Regions from separate parts of the Paenibacillus sp. FSL R5-0470 genome, predicted to be linked through region 1. Evidence: riboswitches for the same ligand, from Rfam matches in the RefSeq annotation. Region 1 holds a riboswitch; the other holds the start of a gene.

Region 1 (5,700 bases):
CAACACCTATAACAGAAGCCACTGCACCTGCGGCTACGAACAATGCAACAGAACAACCCAATGCATCATCCGGTACAAATACAGAGGGACTTCCGGCGGATGTTAGCGTTCAGAGAGTCATTAAGGAAGTCACTTTAAAGGACGGCTATCATAAAAAGATTGAGCTGCTGACAGACGGAGGCAAGCGGGTTACCATTACGGATCCGAGCCAAAAGATTGTTTTGCAGCAGATTGAATATGATGGGAAGATTACTACGTCTAATGGTAAACAGGTTACCGTTAAAGTCGAAGGTGGGGGAGAGCAGACCCTAACCATCCCCGATCATGTAGTGATCGAAGATGAGGACAAGCTTGGACTGATGCCAGGTGTTGATATCGAGTGGACAGTGAATGCCGAGGGGCAAATCGAAAGTGTTGAACTGGAGGATTAAAGAGATACTGAGGTGGCTGGCTAAATGAAATTTCTAATCGTATTTGGCAGTATAGTGGTTCCCGTCGCCATGCTAATGATACAACGGAAATGGATAAAGTGGCGTATTGTTTTTAATGTAACTTCTGTGTTGTCTACGCTTATTTTAGGTAATATTTCTGCCCTAGCTATATATGAAATATTAAGAGATAACACGGTATTTATGACCTCGATCCATGCGATTTTTTTGAATCCAATGTTCCTTTTAACGGGAGCTTATCTTGGAGTATATCTGGTCTATCGCTTGATGTTGATGACGTATGAAGAAGTATATGTATGATGTAGTTTAAAAAAAGGAGTGTCCCCGTGAAGGGACACTCCTTTTTTTATTATACAGCGAAAGCTAAGAGGGCTTTCCTACAACGTTTGTTCCACTCTTCGTGATCTTGTACGTAAGGATATCACCATTCCAAAAGTGGAATTTCAAGATGACCTCTCCATCTTTAACATCTTTAAAGAAGGCTGGAAGCAGCTTGATTTCTTTCGTGTTATAAGAGGGTGAGAACGTATTGCCGAACTCCTTGAATGGTGTCCAGTCTTGCGGGCCTGCATTGCCACCAGCGGTATAGACAGCCTCCATCGTGGCAAGCTGGTTACCATTAAAGGTAGTTGGAATCACAAACGATTCAGTCGTACCTTTGGCATCACTTAATTTGGCAGTGTCATTCACGATGATCTTTAGTCTCCACGCAACGCCTTTGTTGAATTTCAGCGTTAACACAGCATTTTCACCGTATTTTTGGGAAGCTGTGAGCTTTTTAAGTTGGCTGGCTTTGATTGTGAGTTCTTCGCCATTTAAGGTGTAATCTTTGCCTTTAGTTAGATATTTGCCATTTACACTAATGGTAGTAAGCTTATTTCCGTTTAGATTAAGCTTCACTTTGGTGTCTTTGATCGCTGCCCCTTTTTTTAGATAGACCAGATCGCTTTCAGTGCTGGAGGAACGTTCCTTCAGACCAGACATTAATACACCCTGCAGCTCAGAATCGGACCACTTATACGTTTTGCGGTTGAAATGCTGCCCATTATCCCAGAGCATGGAGGTCATTTTCTTTTCTTTTAAATAATAGGTAAGGTACTCGAAGAATTTCAGCTTCTCGCCTTGTTCAATCACACCTGTATCTTTATCGAATCCTAGCAGTCCAAACTCACCAACGATAACAGGGATTCCTTTGGCTACGAATGTGTTGTAAACGTTATCAAAAGTTTGGATGATATCGTTTTTTGTATCTTTTTCAAATGTGGTGTAACCAGCGATATTCACACTGAACGGCCAGAAGCCATAGTAGTGAACGGTCGCAATTATGTTCGGATCGTTAAGAGCTGTAATCGTCTTGTAGAGCTGATCCATTCTAGGTTGGGTAGGAGAAGTCTCTAATGAAGGTAGCACTAGCGGACGGACATCATTTTTTCCACCTGAGTTTCGAACGATCTGATGGAAGGAATTGTTGAGCTCTGCAAGCATCTGTTCCATCTTCGCTTCATCCGTACTTCCGCCATCTGTGAAACGAGGTTCATTAATGCTTTCGAACATCAGCTTATCGGATTTATCCTTAAAGCGGTCCGCAATTTGAGTCCATGCTGCATTATAACGCTCCAGCGTTTCCTCATGCTTCTCTTCCATATGACTTACCCATAACCAGGAGTCGTGATGGACGTTAATCATTACATATAACTTGGCGTCCAGCGCCCAGCCTACAACTTCTTCGACACGGTCGAGGTAAGCTTGATCAATGGTGTAGTTCGGTGCTTCACCTATGTGTGAATCCCAAGTGATAGGAATACGGATACTTTTGTAGCCTTGTGCGGCGATTTTCTTAATCAGTTCTTGGGTCACACGCGGATTGCCCCAGGAGGTTTCATCCTCACCTGTAGCATCTAGAGTATTGCCAAGGTTCCATCCGGGCTGCATATCGTCCACATAGGATTGGATCTTACTCTTTGGTGCTGCCTTAGCTTGTTGCTCGTCCTTAGTGGCAGCGGCGGCAATGGATGAGAACAAAGAGAGCAGAAGAGCGGTGACAAGGGTCAATGATAAGAATGATTTCTGGATTCGAGTAGTCATTGAATTCTCCTTTGTAAGATCATTTTTGAGGATGCTTAAACCTGACCTTCCTTGGTACTTTGGTGCTTAGATGAACACGTACACCTCCATGAATTCGTTGTAAACGCTTACCAAATACCCTAACATAGAATAATTTCAACGAGTACCTTACTAATTTGTGGTAAATTCATATATGAATTAGTGATTTGCAGTGATTCCAAAGTTATGGAGGGCAATCCAGTGAGCAGATTTCATTACATAGGCTCGGCTACAGAGCTTCCGTTAGGAGAAAGAGGCAGTGTACCGTCAGCAAAGACATATAATGAAGTGAAAAATTCCCCGGAGTATAAGAAACAAAGAGAGGCTCTGCGCCTGCAAGGCATAATTCCTTTGGATGACATCGCAGATCTATCTCATTTAAGAGATGAGGATTGTCTTGTATACGACTCGGAAGAAGATGCAGCGGGTATTTTTATAGAGGAACTTGGGTATTGGAACGATGAGATCCGCAAGCATTTTCGGAGTCCATATGTGTACCGGATTTCACCGAATTGGGGCGGCTTCTCTGTAACCCCTAAGCTAAAAGATACTCTACCGGGATCGTATAACGCCTCACTCAAGTGTTGTCGGGAGTTATTTAGGCTTATGACAGATTATGGGGTATCTGGTGCCGAGTTCGAGCTCTATACATGCTGGGCTGAGGAAGAAGGACTCCCACGTAATAAGAAGTATGATCGAATCTTTGATTTGGCCTCTTTGTCACTGGAGGATGGTTTTGAGCTGAGAGAAAAAGAATATATTGTGGTTAGAATGATTTGATATTCAATAGGATTATTGCTAACTACTCGTTATACAAAAAACAAATATTGCATGACAAAAGCAACTATATTAGATATGATGAAGCATGAAAAATTAATATTAGCAATAGGTGCCAATTATGAATGTTTCGGAATTACAATCATAGATTGGTTAAATGGAAAGCGGGTGTGAATCCCGCGCGGTCCCGCCGCTGTGAAAGAGGAGTCCTTGCAAGGTGCCACTGGGAAACTGGGAAGGTAGCAAGGGTGATGATACTTGAGCCAGAATATCTGCCTGTTTCTAATACACCGTTAAACTCTACGAGCGATAGAGAGGTGTTTGATATAGTATATGCCTGCTATTGTTGCGGTTCACTATCTTAAACCTCTTGACGTTATGTTGAGTGGTTTTTTTGTAGTGCTATGAAAGTTTATTCTGTTTTTTAACATAGGAAGAGAAGGGAAGGGTTATGGAAACATGAAGAAAAATAAGTTTTCAGCTTGGTTACTTATTGTAGCAGTATTTATCACGACGTTCTCTACAAGCGTAATCCCGGCTCATGCGAATGAAGCAATTGCCGATAGTGCAGTTGTAACAACAGAGGTTGATCAAGCTCTAGTAGAGCAGATTAATGCGTTAGTACAAGAGCCAGATACAGAGAAGCCTACGATTTTGATAGAAGGTATACAAGATAAACAGGAAGTATCCAGTAAAGATTTAAGCTTCAAAGTAGTGGTTACAGACAATGTCTACAAAGACATTATTCCAGTAGTTAAGCTGAACCAAGTCGTTCTATCAGCTACTAATGGTGAGTACAAAGCATCTCTTAACCCGGGTAGTAACGTAATCGCAGTAACGGCTGTGGATGGCGCAGGAAACAAAGCAGATAATGTAACCTATCAGGTTACTTATAAAATCACTGCCAAAGAACAGTTAGATAAAAGTTTGGCCTACATCGTTAACACCGTAAAGAATCCGTCATTTGGAACAGGTAGCGGAGAATGGTCGATTCTTTCTCTAGCACGTGCGAACTACAAAGTACCAAGTGGTTATTATGATCTCTACTACAATAATGTAACTAAGATGGTTGAAAGTTTATTGGCAACAAATAATGGTAAACTCCACCCATATTTCAGTACAGAGAATTCCAGAGGGATTCTAGGTCTTGCATCTATCGGAAAAGATATCACGAATGTTGCGGGATATGATCTGAGAACTGCGCTCGCTGATTATCAATTGGTTAAGAATCAAGGGATTAATGCTCCTATATTTGCTCTGATTGCCTTAGATACTCGAAATTACGATATTCCTGTAGTTGAAGGGGATAAAGAGCAAACCACAAGAGAAAAACTGATTCAGCTCATTTTAAGTAAAGAAATAACCAATGGTGGATGGGCTTTTTTTGGTTCTCGGGCCGAAGTCGATATGACTGGAATGGCCGTACAAGCTCTTGCGCCTTATTATGATAATCCGAATGTAAAAGCTGCTGTGGATCGGGCAGTCGCATGGTTGAAAGATAACCAAAACAGTCAAGGTGGATATTCAAGTAGCGAAAGCATCGCACAAGCTATTGTTGCTTTAACAGCAATTGGCATAGATCCACACAGTGACCCAAGGTTTGTTAAAGAGGGTAAATCCCTAATTGATGCGTTATTAGCCAACTCTGGACCTGATGGTGGCTTTAAGAGTAGACCAACAGGAGCAGTAAATGGTATGGCAACAGATCAAGGTACATATGCACTGGTTGCTTATGATCGTCTGATCAATCATAAGAATCGTCTATATGATATGTCTGACGAAAAGCCGGGACCTGTTCAACCAGATGATCCGAAAGAAAAAGAAATAGAGTTACCTTCGGGTGATAAGCCGGAAGTTGTAATCAAAGATGATGCTCATGATTATATCATTCCGATCAGCTCTGGAGACAGCAACAAGGAAATAACGGTAGTTATTCCTAAAGATCAACAATCGAAGGTTAGTGTCAGTTTACTTAGTAACAGCGATCTTCCTCAGATAGAGGCTACCAAAGGTGACGTATCTGTAGTTATTCCAAAGGGTGCAAAAGTTACAAGTGGGGATGCCTCTGCGATTGAATTGATCTCTCCTTTAACAGGCACAGAATCTGAAATAAAAGATAGTCTGAACCAGGTTATTTCTCAGGACAAGAAGCTGGAGAACATTATCCAAGCTTTTTCCATGGGTGGCAATGCAAAGGTAGAATTCAGTCACTTTATTACGTTAACCTTTAAGGACCTTAAAGGAAAAGATGTAGCCTATATTCAAGACGGCACACCTCATGCGATTCAAAAATTTGCAAGTGACGCCTTAGGTTTGGCAAGCGGCAAGTCAGAGTATGCATACGATAATGGAAATGATTTAATCGTAAAAA
Region 2 (5,700 bases), 350 kb from region 1:
TCCTGTTCAATAACGGTAGCGGATTGATTCTGCATAATTTCTGTGCACAGGTTGGAAGAGAAGACCATACCTTGGTGACGGTTCGGGTTCGTCCGGTTAACCGTATCACGGTAGAACATATATGGAGTACCTGTTTCAAGCTGTGATTTCATAATCCGTTTCATGATGTCGATCGCAGGAACGGTAATACGGGACAATTCCAAATTGGCTGTAGCTTCAGCATATTTTTCACGGAAAGTGCCCTTACCAAGCTCTTCATCGTAGAAGTCTTCCAGACCAAGCGGACGACCGTTCTCATCCGTCCAGCCCATAACCTTCTTCACTTCATGTGGGCAGAAGAGGTTCCAGTGGCTGCGTGATTCAACAGCTTCCATGAACAAGTCCGGCAGGGTTACACCGTGGAATACGTCATGTGCACGCATACGCTCGTCACCATTATTTAGTTTAAGATCGAGGAAAGCGAGGATATCTTTATGGAATACATCAAGGTAGACAGCGACAGCACCTTTACGTGTTCCGAGCTGGTCTACACTGACTGCTGTATTGTTCAATTGGCGAATCCAAGGAATTACGCCGGAGCTAGTGTTCTTATGGCCACGGATATCCGAACCACGTGCCCGTACTTTACCAAGGTAGACGCCGATACCGCCACCCATTTTGCTAAGGCGCGCTACGTCTGTATTGGAATCAAAGATACCCTCTAGGGAATCGTCTACCGTATCAATGAAGCAGCTGGATAGCTGTCCAGCGACCTTTTTGCCGGCATTGGACATTGTAGGGGTAGCAGCTGTCATGTAGATGTTGCTCATAGCCCAGTAAGCTTCTTTTACAAGCTCAAGACGTTTCTCAGCTGGTTCACGGTGCATCAGGTACATAGCAATAATCATATAACGTTCTTGTGGAAGCTCCATTACACGGCCGTCAAAATCATGCGCCAAATAACGGTCGGATAGCGTAAGCAGACCGATATAGTCAAACAAAAGATCGCGTGTATAATCGATACACCCACCTAGTTCGATAATTTGTTCTTTGGTGTAATGACTTAGAAGCTCTTCACGATAGATTCCTTTTTTTACGAGATCCGTAATTAGCGGGTACAGCTCACCGTAAGGCTCTTCTGGATAAGCTTTATAGCGGCGATGAACGGCTGCTTTTTTATAAAGGGTAGTCAGAAGGGCACGGGCAGCTGCAAACTTCCAAGTAGGCTCTTCTTTCGTTACAAGCTCTAGAGCACTCATGGTGAAGGCATTGCTAATTTCTTCTCCGCTTACGGAGTCACGACGCAGTTTGGAAATTACTCCCCGCAGCAATGTTTCTTTATTTAGTTGATCAAGACCTTCTAAGATACGGTCGGCGTATACGGAAAGGCGCTTCTCATCAAAAGCCAGTTGGCGATTATCTGGTTTTACTACGAATTGTGGCATGGTTATTTCATCCCTTCTTATTTTGGATTAATTTTGAATATCAAAAATTGATATATTATAGCGCAGTAGGCTGCCACAGAAAGACCTCCGAGCCGTTCGTACTGGCCGGAATGTCGATTATGCGTTGGTTAGAGCTTCCTCGGTAAGGAAGTGTAGTGTCTTTCAATTCTTCTATAAAACGTCCATCTATTAATACCTGACACTGTGTAAGTAGATTCCACTCCGGCGAACCGGGAAGGGCGGTTAGTTCCTCATACGTATAACCACTGTAAATCCAAATGGGGAAGCCAGGGAGCACGGCGCGAAGCTCATGAATGAACCCAAGTACCTCTTCTGCCGAGAAAAAAGGATCGCCGCCTGCCAGTGTTAGACCATCCAGCAAAGGGTTAGCGGCGATTTCTGCAATGATTTCATGTTGACGTTCTAAGGTGAAGACTTCTCCATATTTAAAGTTCCATGTCTCGGGATTAAAGCATCCCGGGCAACGATGACGGCAGCCGCTGATGAAGAGGACGGCCCGCATGCCCTCTCCCTCGTTAATCGACTCCGGATAGTATCCGCAAATATTCATAGATGCTTAACGCGATCCCGTACTTCGGCTTGTTTGGCGGCATTGAAGCGGGTCTGATAGTCGCCAGTTAAATAACCTGTAACTCTGCGCAAACGACGGATGTGCACGTCATTCTCATGTGCGTTGCAGGAAGGACAGTTTGTCCCAATTACGCCTTCGTATCCGCAGCTGGAGCAGCGGTCAATCGGATGGTTAATGCTGAAGTAGCTGACCTGTTGTTCTAGTGCATATTTAATGATTTTGATAAAAGCAGATGGATTGCTGCGGGCATTGCCATTTAATTCGACATAAGAAATAGCCCCGGCATTGCAGTATTCATGGAAAGGAGCTTCCAAGCTGATCTTCTGAGCAGCACCTAGATCGTAGTATACAGGGATGTGGAAAGAGTTCGTATAATACTCACGGTCAGTTACGCCCGGAATAGAACCCAGTACCTTGCGATCAATCTTGGTGAATTTGCCGGACAGGCCCTCTGCTGGTGTTGCGAACAAGGTAATGTTGAGATTAAGTTCCTCACTTTTAAGGTCGCAATACTCCCGCATGTGACGCACGATAGCCACAGCCTTGGCATGGACTTCCATATCCTCGCCATGGTGTTTGCCGTACATGGCTTTCATGCATTCCGCCATACCGATGAAGCCAAGCGACAGACTACCATGCTTCAGCAGTTCGCCTACAGAGTCTTCAGGAGCGAGATTTTCGCCGCCTTCCCAGACGCCTTCTCGCATCATGAAATCGGATGCTTTAGCTTTTTGCGCGCTTTGGATGTGGAACCGATGAAGAAGTCCTTCCAGCGCAATATCCATATAGTGATTTAGATCCTCATAGAAGCCAGCTTCGTCTGCGACGGTACGTCGGCCTGTTACTGTGCCGTGTGCTAGACCGAGCCGAACCAGATTCAGTGTATTAAAGGAAAGGTTGCCCTTCCCGGAGCAATGATTACGCCCAAAACGGTCACCGAGCACTCGGGTGCGGCAGCCCATTGTAGCAAATTCCGTATCAGGATCACTTGGATCATAATACTGCAAGTTTAGCGGAGCGTCCAGATTAGCGAAGTTCGGATATAGTCTGCGTGCAGAACATTCCGCCGCTTTTAAGAACAATTCATAGTTAGGATCGCCTTGCTGTTGATTGACTCCTTGCTTGCATTTGAAGATTTGAATCGGGAACACAGGTGTTTCTCCGCTGCCAAGTCCGTTCATCGTTGCTGTTAGCAGGGAGCTGATCACAAGCTGACCTTCTGGTGAAGTACAAGTACCATAATTGATGCTGGTAAACGGAATTTGCCCACCGGATCGGCTGGACATGGTGTTGAGATTATGTACCATACTTTCAGCCGCTTGCAGGGTTTCGATTTCGGTTTCCTTTAGTGCAAAACGAAATGCTTTTGGATATAACTCCGCCAGATCGGTCCGGCTCATTGTAATCTCGCCCAAAGAATCATTAGCTTGTCCCTCATCAAAATAATCCAGACCCTTGCGGAACAGCTTAGCGAAGGATTTGGTTACATAAGGTGCCAGATCATAGTCGAGCTTATTGGCGGATACGCCGCCATATTGAGCATTTTGCTGGGATTGAAAAATAATTGCTACCAGTGACATAGCTGTCATTATGGAGTTCGGAGGACGAACACTGCCGTTGCCGGTGTTGAAGCCTTCGCGGAGAAGCTTATCAAACGGGATAAAAATGCAGTTAGTCGTTCCGATTGCGTATTGATCCAGATCATGCACATAGACGACATTGTCATCAATGGCTTGCACTAGCTGCGGCGGCATCGTAAAGTTGCGGGCGTACCATTTTGAATATTCACTGCCGAACTTGCTCATTTTACCGGAGAAACTCTCTCCGTTCAAATTGGCATTCTCGCGCAGCAGGTCCAAATCCCGGCTGTCGATAATATCGCGTCCTAAATCAATGAGCTCTTCTAAAAGAACTTCTCGTGCATTTGTTGTACCGTTAAATTGTCTCTCCAACAACGTCATTGTATAGCTCTCCTCTCAGTCTATCGTCCTATCATTAAGAAGTGGGGCCGCATAAGCGGCCGTATATTCATTGTGATCTCATAAAAAAAGCATCCTCTAGCGAGGATGGCAGAAAATGCCCGATGCGTTATGTAAATATCCACACAGATATTTGTAGTGGCCTCTAAGAAGATGACCGCATGCGGACACCGTTCCTGTTCCTCGCAGGCACTCATAGTTGGTGTCGTCGAAACAGGCAGGTCTCCTGGCTTCCGTAGGACCTCTCAGCGCCTTCCCAAGGGGGCTCTTACCCCTCAGTGGCTTCTGCCAGGAGATCTGCCCATCTTAAGCTTCTAAAAGCTTGTAAGGGGCATCCGGTTACAGTGGCGGGACCGCAGCGGATTTTCACCGTACTTCCCTATTAAGCTCTAATTCCGATAAAGGATCAAAGCGCCTGTCTCCACTATATTTTGTTGTCGTTAGATAAAAATAACCCAAGATGTTGTGTTTGTAAACAGTTTTTTAGAAAACCCGCGCGGGGAGCGGGTTCTTCAAAAGTACTCCACAAATGATCCACAGGCTGTCCATAAGTAATCCACAATTGATCCACAGGCATATAAAAAATGATTCATAAATTGTCCGAAAAGATGCCACAAAGAGTCCATAAATGTAGTGCAGATGACCCTAGAATTCATGTTAGAAAAAATACTTGTGGCGAAAGTCATATTTCGGAGAATTTTGGGGAAAGAAGAAGGGGCATAATAAAGCTGAGATCATTTGTGGGAGAGCGGTGGTGTTGTTACAATAGAAGGAGACACATACTTTAAAATTCCGAGGAGGTATTCCCATGCCTATTGCTGAAGTAACCGTTATTCCGATTGGAACAGGTAGTACGAGCCTTAGCAGCTATGTTGCGGATATGCAGCGAGTGCTGAAGACGGTAGAAGGGATTACTTATGAGCTTACATCCATGGGTACAATCATCGAAGGGCCTCTTCAGCGTATTTTTGCTGCAGTCGAAGCACTGCACGAGTCTCCTTTTGCCGCAGGTGCAGAGCGTGTCTCTACCTCACTTAAAATAGACGACCGCCGCGATAAACCCTCCACTAGCCGTGGAAAGCTGGAGTCTGTGGAGCGTAAACTACAGGTGGAATAGCAGTTCGGGAGAGTAGGGAAATAGGGAGAAATAGGCTTGCGTTTCTGGCTGAAAGTTGTATAATATTTTTTGTTTGACAGAAAAATCGGCCTTAAGCTGGTGTAGCTCAGGGGTAGAGCAACGCACTCGTAATGCGTAGGCCGGGGGTTCAATTCCCTTCACCAGCATCCCAAAAAACCATATTTGGCGCGGATTCTTGAAGTTTGGGGAGTCGCGCTTTTTTGTTTCTTCTACCATTCTTCTACCGAAAGAGTGTCTTTTCCGCTTGTAATGGAGTCCCCAACGACCGGGGCCAAAAGGCAAAAAACCTGCACGTGGTGCGTGAGAGCAACATGCCTGCAGTACTCACGGAGAATTTATTTTTGGATGTGGCAACCGACGCTGCCAAACTCAAAAAAGATGTGGTTATCCAAGCAATCATTGATAGCCATGTGATCGGGATTGCAAAGTACCTAGGGCTGAAAAAGAAGGAAACAGCGAATCAGGGCAACAATGACAATAAAGTGGTAGTACTCGTAAACGGCAAGAAAGAGCAAGTAAGACAGTTAACCTTACAATGTGAACTGGAAAGTTAATTTGTCGAGCCGG

What was found. A riboswitch is a leader RNA that binds a small molecule or an ion and turns the genes downstream of it on or off. The one in region 1 is predicted to bind cobalamin.
Region 2: another riboswitch for cobalamin. It lies ahead of MKY99_RS02420 (anaerobic ribonucleoside triphosphate reductase); the one in region 1 lies ahead of MKY99_RS03960 (S-layer homology domain-containing protein).

What each region holds. Positions count from the first base shown of each region.
Region 1 covers NZ_CP150238.1:901,856-907,555, forward strand. The annotation lists gene MKY99_RS03940 (hypothetical protein) at 1-431, shown strand, start outside; gene MKY99_RS03945 (transposase) at 456-749, shown strand; gene MKY99_RS03950 (cellulase family glycosylhydrolase) at 813-2,534, opposite strand; gene MKY99_RS03955 (hypothetical protein) at 2,754-3,332, shown strand; cobalamin riboswitch at 3,423-3,624, shown strand; gene MKY99_RS03960 (S-layer homology domain-containing protein) at 3,789-5,700, shown strand, end outside.
Region 2 covers NZ_CP150238.1:548,902-554,601, forward strand. The annotation lists gene MKY99_RS02410 (ribonucleoside-diphosphate reductase subunit alpha) at 1-1,424, opposite strand, end outside; gene nrdG (anaerobic ribonucleoside-triphosphate reductase activating protein) at 1,480-1,995, opposite strand; gene MKY99_RS02420 (anaerobic ribonucleoside triphosphate reductase) at 1,992-3,977, opposite strand; cobalamin riboswitch at 4,194-4,429, opposite strand; gene MKY99_RS02425 (MTH1187 family thiamine-binding protein) at 4,804-5,112, shown strand; tRNA gene MKY99_RS02430 (tRNA-Thr) at 5,208-5,279, shown strand; gene MKY99_RS02435 (N-acetylmuramoyl-L-alanine amidase) at 5,334-5,687, shown strand.